DNA from 2 places in the Dendrosporobacter sp. 1207_IL3150 genome. Region 2 is predicted to be linked to the other one. Evidence: riboswitches for the same ligand, from Rfam matches in the RefSeq annotation. Region 2 holds a riboswitch; the other holds the start of a gene.

Region 1 (4,216 bases), on a different contig from region 2:
CAATCGGTCTCGTTAGTGCAAATTATATGACCTTTTATCAGAGCCTTGGTATTATACTCGGCGCAAATATCGGAACATGCACTACAGTTCAACTGATGGCTCTTTCTTTTCCAGATCAGTACTTTATACCGCTTTTAATAACTTTTACAGTTATTGCAATCTGTATAAAAAAACTTCGTTTTATATGTTTGGCTATTAGCGGGTTCATAAGTATATTTTTGGGTATAAATATACTGTCAGATACACTGAGTAGTCTCTCTGAAATAGAAACTGCCATACAATATATACTTTCCTCGCAATCAAATCCTTTATACGGAATTGCTGGCGGCATACTTATAACTATGTTATTTCAGTCAAGCAGCGCGGCAACAGCTCTACTTATGATTCTCGCAGGTGACGGGTTAATCAATCTGACGTCAGCTGCTTACGTTGTTTACGGTAATAATATTGGATCCTGTATTTCTTCAGTAATTGTTGGCGCTGCTGCACCTATAGCTGCTAAAAGAGTAGCAGCAGCTCACATTATTCTTAACATAGTCGGAGCTGCACTCTTCTTACCTTTCACAAACTTTTTAACAAATTTAATAGCACTGCATGTTACTGATTTCGCGAGTCAAGTAGCACTTGTCCATACTCTTTTCAATATTATTTCGTCAATCGTTGTCGTTCCTTTTGCAAAACAGTATGCTAAGGCAATTATTGTCTTAGTTCCAGATAGATAATCATATCGGCCAATAGATAACAAAAAGGAGGCATATATGCCTCCAAATGAATCACTATAAAACTCTACGCGCTCCTACGTAGCGCGAGCCCCAGTATCCGCTATCAATACGATCAACGGCAACACCGCGACTAGAAGTTGCACTAATGAACTTTCCATCTCCAAGATAAATCCCGCTGTGCGAAGGACCAGAAGTGTATGTAGAAAAGAATACAAGATCTCCTGGCTGCAACCTGTTGTAAGATACCGATTGTCCCACTTCAAATTGCTGATCGGCTGTTCTCGGCATATAAATCCCACTATTGCCAAAAACAAATTTCACAAAACCGGAACAATCGAAGCCGCTTGGAGTAGTTCCACCAAACACATACGGCACCCCAATATAACGAAATGCTGTTTGTGTAAGACGTCTAAACGCCGTGGAGCTATCGCGGCTAGCTGGAATTTCGCGACCCATTAGTGCTTTGTAAGTTTGTTCACCAATTACTCCGTCTGCTTCAAGTCCGCGCTCTTTTTGAAAAGCCTTTACAGCTCTTGTCGTAGCTGGACCAAAATCGCCATCAGCGACGACATCATAACCTAAAGTATTCAATCGGGCTTGAATAGAAGCTACATCCTGACCTTCATCACCTTGTTCGTAGGCACCAGATGCATATGTAACGGAAACGGTGCAAACCAGCATTAAAAACATTACCAAAATACGTGCTGCCTTATTCAATTGATTGGCTCCTCCCTAAGCCTCCGAGGTTAGCTGACGGGTTAGGGTTGAGGTTCCCCTATCACTGCATTGAAATCAGCAGTAATTTCACCCCTTAAAGTTGGTTCCCCCGGTCCTGAGTTAGATTCGGCTTTTATAGTACTCATTCGATATTATTCTTTTTTTTTATTCAAAATCCTTCCTTATAAAAGATTAATTTCACAATCTCTGTTTTTATAAACAACTGTTAGTTTAAATCAAATCCATATTATAACAAATTCCCAAGATAATCAGAAAAACAAAAGCCTTTGCTGAAGCAAAAGCCTATTACATAGATTAACGGTTAGCATCTTCCTTTTCTTTAATGTCCTGCCGCAATGATATAGCGTCTCTTAAATAAATATGCTTTATCGATCTTTGCGGTAAATCAGTATTCCAAAGTATAAGTACTCTTATGCACTTTGAAATACCAGATGGATTCTCTATTTCCTGAGTTCCGAATAAGGGCACCTCATTCCACCCTAAACTTCTAGCCCCCACAGCCGGAAATGCAGAATTTAAATCAGAAGTCGAACTAAATATAACTGCTCCTATATCTTCGGTTTCTATATTGTTCGCAGTAACCATCGAAGTTAAAAGTTCCACGACACTTTCACATATCATTGTACTATTATTCGATTCTACTGTTATTGCACCTCGGACACCACGCAATACCTTCACCATTCCTTTACACTTTTTCTAGTAAAATTCGGTAAATAAATATTAATTCCTTTAGTTATTCCAGGTTATGAGTAATGGCAACTATTCCAAACTTTGCAATTGCTTGCCCAATTTTGATAAGCTGGCTTTTAAATCTTCGGGGTGGGCTGAAGCTAATTGCGGAAATGCGCCTATCTCAATCAGCTCGACAATCGGCTTGCCGAAACTATTATAAATAACTCCTGACCAAACACCAGTTATTCCTGTTTCTTGCCATTCAGCTGGTTCACTGCTATTTCCAAGTTTAACACTAATGCTGCCTTTTCCTAAAAAATCATTGATAATTTTTCGTTCATCTTGAGTTAATGGAGCCTGATTAATAAATATTGTAAATATCTCTCCCGTTGCCTTGAACTTTTCCAACGCTATATAAATTTCATGCAGGATTGATAATACATTGGCAGAAAAACTAGAAGTTTTCATTTCTTATTAACCTCAATTTTCCAGTAACTTAGTTTATTAATTATTCTTTCTATTACTGGTTCAACAGCTGAAGCTGCTACTGGCGATAATTCCAAACCAACATCCATTATTAATGGCTGAGTGCCAATAACTACAACTTCCTTAATTGGTTTACTTATTATCTCCAGAGCTGAAAGTACATCTTGAATCCCCAATTCATGCATTGACACTTTTTCCGTAAAATACGCTTTTACTTCTTCGTTAGAAAATTCATATATAAATCCTGCAGGCTGGGTTCCTGAAACAGCATCGACAATAATTAACTTATCCGTATCTGTTAGGAATTTAAGAAGCTCCATCCCCAGCGTACCACCATCGAGAACTTGTATGGATTCTGAAAAGTTATATGTTTTTTGCATTTCCTCAATAACTCTTACACCGAATCCCTCATCTTTAAGTAAAATATTGCCAATCCCTAGTATAGTTATCTTATTCATTTATTTAATATCATTTAAGTCTTCCGGTTCTTCATCATAAAACTTAACACCTGAAATCATACCGGAAACCTCTCCTCCTTTTTCCATAAAATCAGCTCTAGATGCCATATATATATGTACTATTACAAATAGCATAATTCCCCATGCTGCATAATGGTGAATTATATGAACATTATATTCGTTGATAAATAGGTGATTAAATGGTCCAAATACTTTAGCCGCAAAGCTATTAGGATTTATCATAACATACATTGCAAATCCTGTAACAATTTCTAGCAGGATCATTATATAAACAAATAAATAACCTGTTCTAGCTAAAGAATTACGTAAATATGGAGTATGCTGATCACGTAAGAATAAATAGTGGAGTGTTGTATCAACTAAACCAAACCAATATCGCCGAGTCCAAAAATGCGGCAGCAGCCTGTCACCTTTATTAATGATAAAACCATATATCCTAAGTATTAAAGATACAGTTAGCAGATAAGCAAAAATAAAATGGACATATCTCATCATTTCCATCGAAAATATATTCGTAATAGCAAACGTAGCCTCCGTACCTTGAGTGCCGATAAAAAAAGGATCGCCAATATATAATCCAGTAAAAAACAGCACAAATATAGCTAGTACCATGATCCAATGGAATATTCTGATGGCCGGAGAAAACACATAATAGGCTCTAAGTGATTTTTCCTTCATATTTACTCCTCCATTCAGCTCTACTTGTACGCATCACTATATACTACCGATAATTGTTTACCTTCAGCATTATATAAATGAGTAGCACAAGCAAGGCACGGATCAAAAGAATGTATAACTCTTAGTATCTCGAGAGGTTTTTCAGGAATCTTTATTTTTGTGTCAATCATGCTTGCTTCGTAAGGGCCATAACCAGCTTTGCTGTCTCTTGGACAAGCATTCCAGGTCGACGGTACAACCGCTTGATAATTAGCAATTTTACCGTCTTTAATAACTACCCAATGACTTAACCCTCCGCGCGGAGCTTCATGCAATCCTACACCCTTTGCTTCACTTGGCCATTTGCTTATATCCCATTTATCCATATTGGCTACCGAGGTGTCGCCATTATGGATATTTTTTATTAATTTATCAAAATAGTATTTATTTATATACGCTGCC
Region 2 (4,216 bases):
CCTCGAAAAAGCAGTTTAGCACCGATAGCCAGTAACGCTACTCCAGCAAGTTGACTCCATCCCCATGCCATTTGCTTAAGTCCAAATGCACCGAAATAATCAATTGCAACTGCTGTCAATACTTGACCAACAATTATAGCCGTTGTCGCATTTGCTACCCCAACTTGCGGGATGCTGGCACATACAAGGTAAATTATAAAAACACTTACGACACCGCCTAAATATGTGTACCATGGTGCTTGCGAAATGGCCGCCATATTGCCCTTTCCGAGCTTAAAAACGAATAGTAAAACTGCTAAAATTACAGTACCAACTATATGCACAATAAAAGTTGTTTCTAGTACACCAACAACCTTTCCCAGCGCTGCATTGAGCGAACCTTGTACCGCCATAAAAACCCCAGAAATCATAGCGAGTATTAATGCCAGCAAGTCAACCGAAATATTACTTATATTCAATATTTCACGCCCCTTAAAGCATAGTACGCCCTATAACGGGGCGTTTTTTCGACTCGCATTTAGTATTTACTGAATGTCTTTTTATATTCAAAATAGACAACCGCTCACACAGCACTACCATAAAACTAAGGATAGTTAGCCTACAAAATATCTACTAATCCAACTAATTACAGCATCCATTGCTTCCTTTGAGTGATCTGCTAATTGGTGATTACCATCATTTATTATTATTTTTTCCTTTGGTCCTGATAATGTGTTATAAATTTGCTCAGCTTGCTTTAGTGGAACAATTTCATCTTTCGAACCGTGTAAGATTAAAACAGGTACATCATTTAGTCTAGAAGCATAATCAATGAGATTGAAGTTATCAAAGTCCAGAATAAAGTCAGCTTCTAATTGCAGTATCCCGTACGTGTCTTGCATCTTTAAGCTTCCACCATTTTCGAGTATTTTATAATTTTCCCCGAGTGCTAACCTAAAAGTTTCATGTAAGCTCCAAGGAGTCGCCCACAAACACAAGCCTTTAATATTACTAGATTGTGCTGCATACGCCAACGAAGCACTTCCACCCATACTTCGCCCCAATAATATAATGTTATTAGAAATATTTTTTTTGCAATAGTCTACAATCGAATCAATCTCCCGCACTTGCCAAGTGAGATTCTGAAGAGGCGTAAAGTCAAACCGCATAACAGATATCCCCATCGAAGCAATCTTATCAGCCATTATAGCGGCTTGTCCGCCCCCTTCTTTTGACCCTCGAAATCCATGGCACATAACTAGCACAAATCTATTTTCAACATAACAAGTAGTATGTAACACAGCTTGAAGCCTATTACCATCACACTCAATAATTATTTCTCTCATGGTACCCTCCTTATTATCAAAGGTACGGCTTAAGCCGAGATATAGTGAAAGTGTAAATCGCTGTTGCTCTTAGTCTATTTTATAAACTTATATTTCTATTAGGAAAAAAAAGAAACAGGCGTTTGCCTGTTATTCAACTACATGAACAGTTATTGTTTGTCTACCAAACTTTAACGCTTCACTACGACTTTCAAATGCCAGATCAATTCTGTTACCCTTAATTGCACCGCCAATGTCATCGGCGATTGCATATCCATATCCTGGTATATATAGGCGTGTTCCAAGTGGAATAACTGATGGATCAACTGCAACTAATCCCTTGCGAACTAGATTCCCGCGATAAGTATAGTGTGAATTTCCGTCATCGTAAGCAGTATAAGCAGAAGCACTCATTGTGAGTGATCTTGAATATCTGCTGCCTTCGGAGTCAGAACGATTTAAGTAGCGAAACGTTTCTTGGCCAACAATTCCATCAGGTTCTAGTCCATATTTGACTTGGAATTCACGTACTGCCTGTAGTGTACCATTGCCAAATACACCATCAATAGATCCGGAATATACTCCTGATTTGGCCAGCAATCTTTGAACAATTTCTACGCTTTCGCCACGCATGCCATGTTTTACCGGAAGTTCAGGCGATGCAAAAGCTACAGCGCAGGTTAGCAGCATTACACTGAATAATGCCACAACTGCTTTAAATACTCTCTTCAATTGGGTCACCTCTCTTTTAAGGCGCCTCCGAGGTTAGCTGTCGGGTTAGGGTCAAAGAGAAGATTGAGAAATAACCCCTCCGCAATGCGGATTCACCCCTATATCTTTATTGGTTCCCCCGTACCTGTTAGGATTCGGCATTATATTAATTTTACAACAAATTGTCCACGTAGTCAAAGTATGAATTATCCAACAAATTATATATCAAGTTTCCCAATCAATTCTTTATCTACACTGCCGGTAGCTTCAAGTCCATTTGCAGTTTGAAAAGCCTTGACCGCCTCAACAGTTACTTTCCCATATATACCATCAGCCCTAGTGTTAAGATATCCTAGTTCCTTTAGCTTCATCTGAACAAGAACAACATCGGCACCAGTACTCTGATACTTTAAGTTGCGCTGAACCTTAATCTTCCTTCCCTCAATTCTAACTGGCGTTCCTATTGGGACCCATTCAAATAGCTCTTCCACATCTTTATTTCTCATACGAATACAACCATGACTAGCAAATTGCCCAATTGACCAGGGTTTATTCGTACCGTGAATACCGTATATGCCCCAAGGGACGTTTAGTCCCATCCACCTAGTTCCAAATCCGGTACCCCAATTGTAGTCTTTCCATACAACATTCCATTCTCCGATTGGCGTCGGTGTTTCGCTCTTACCCACAGCTACCCGATATTTTTTATATACCTGTTCGTCATTATATAATTCTAATGTACGCTTGGATACATTTATCACAATGCTTTGCGCTCCTTGCGGCTTAGTCGTCGGCTGGTTCTCAATAGCGGCGAGTTCCTTCTCATCCATATACTCAAAACCGATGACCCCAAAGAGCACGCTCATAATTAAAAAGACTGCCATACTAAATAACAGTCGGCTTCTTTTTAATTTAAGTGATAATAAATTAATCACCTTATACTCCTCCAATCAACCAAACTCATTAATTATATGATTGGAGTATAAAAGGTATTATAATATTTATTTCTCTTTTAATAAAAATGCAGTGATAAAGGCAGTAAGCGGAATAGCACAAATTAAGCCTATGCTCCCTGTTAAAGCTCTAGCTATCTCAGTTACTATCATATTAAGGTTAAGTATTTTGAGCATTGATACTTGTTGCTGTGATGCGATCAGCAACATTAACGGCAAAGAACTGCCTGCATATGCAAGTATAAGCGTGTTTGACATAGTGCCCATAATATCGCGTCCAACGTTCATCCCAGTTATAAACAGCTCCTTCATACTAATGTTAGGCCGCACTGTCTTAACCTCATATAGAGCTGAAGCTATTGATATAGTAACATCCATGACTGCACCTAAAGCCCCTAATACCATCCCCGCAAAAAGTACACCTTGAAAATCTATTGAAGACAACATAGATGCCTTTAACATCATTGCTTCTTCAGAATCCAGACCTGTTAAATGCATCAATTTAATCGATAGCATCGACAAAGCACCTGCTACGGCAACACCACCGACAGTCCCGATTATAGCTGCAAAACTTTTGGGATTCCAACCGCTTATTGTTATTTGGGTTAACATTGCAATTACCGCACTAACTAGTAAGGTTAGCATTGTAATACTAATTTTAGATACTAAAACTTGTCCTATGAAAACATCAAATATAATAAATGTTGACGCGGCAATAACAAAAACCGATTTAACGCCAACAATCCCACCAAATACAACTAAACATGCTATGAAAATTGCTAATAAAACATAAACGTAATCGAATCTATCGAAATCACTGACGTGATATGTAGTCTTTCCTAAGTCGTGGCTTACTGCAACAATGATTTTATCGCCAGGGTTTACTTTTATCTCAAATGGAGATTTGCCAGAAACATAATTAAATGAATCTACTACTTTTCCTGACTCAGGCCCTGAGGTTAATTTAATAGTAACAAGTTCGCCCTGAGACATAAAATATTGCTTTTGCATGGAATTATCCAAAGAACCAACGTTTAGAACAACCCCTTTTTCATATTGAACCGTTTGATTCTTTCCTTCTCCTGGGGCTGCAGATACTACTCCTAGAGATAACAAGAATATAAAAACTATGGCAATTATTTTCTGAATCAATTTATCTACCTCCTAAGCACATTGCGACACTATTCTACAACACATTATATATATCCTTGTTTATCGAACTAAAAATAAGAAAGGCTGTACACAAGC

Evidence for each region. A riboswitch is a leader RNA that binds a small molecule or an ion and turns the genes downstream of it on or off. The one in region 2 is predicted to bind cyclic di-AMP.
Region 1: linked by a shared signal. The riboswitch ahead of V6C17_RS09680 (C40 family peptidase) and the one ahead of V6C17_RS13165 (3D domain-containing protein) in region 2 are both predicted to bind cyclic di-AMP.

What each region holds. Positions count from the first base shown of each region.
Region 1 is NZ_JBAIYU010000017.1:126,345-130,560, reverse strand. It holds gene V6C17_RS09685 (Na/Pi cotransporter family protein) at 1-722, shown strand, start outside; gene V6C17_RS09680 (C40 family peptidase) at 777-1,439, opposite strand; cyclic di-AMP (ydaO/yuaA leader) riboswitch at 1,443-1,581, opposite strand; gene aroH (chorismate mutase) at 1,755-2,141, opposite strand; gene V6C17_RS09670 (hydrogenase expression/formation C-terminal domain-containing protein) at 2,220-2,600, opposite strand; gene V6C17_RS09665 (HyaD/HybD family hydrogenase maturation endopeptidase) at 2,597-3,076, opposite strand; gene cybH (Ni/Fe-hydrogenase, b-type cytochrome subunit) at 3,077-3,775, opposite strand; gene V6C17_RS09655 (nickel-dependent hydrogenase large subunit) at 3,796-4,216, opposite strand, start outside.
Region 2 is NZ_JBAIYU010000028.1:1,410-5,625, forward strand. It holds gene V6C17_RS13155 (DMT family transporter) at 1-458, opposite strand, end outside; gene V6C17_RS13160 (alpha/beta hydrolase) at 594-1,325, opposite strand; gene V6C17_RS13165 (3D domain-containing protein) at 1,455-2,036, opposite strand; cyclic di-AMP (ydaO/yuaA leader) riboswitch at 2,043-2,186, opposite strand; gene V6C17_RS13170 (L,D-transpeptidase family protein) at 2,234-2,950, opposite strand; gene V6C17_RS13175 (YibE/F family protein) at 3,017-4,120, opposite strand.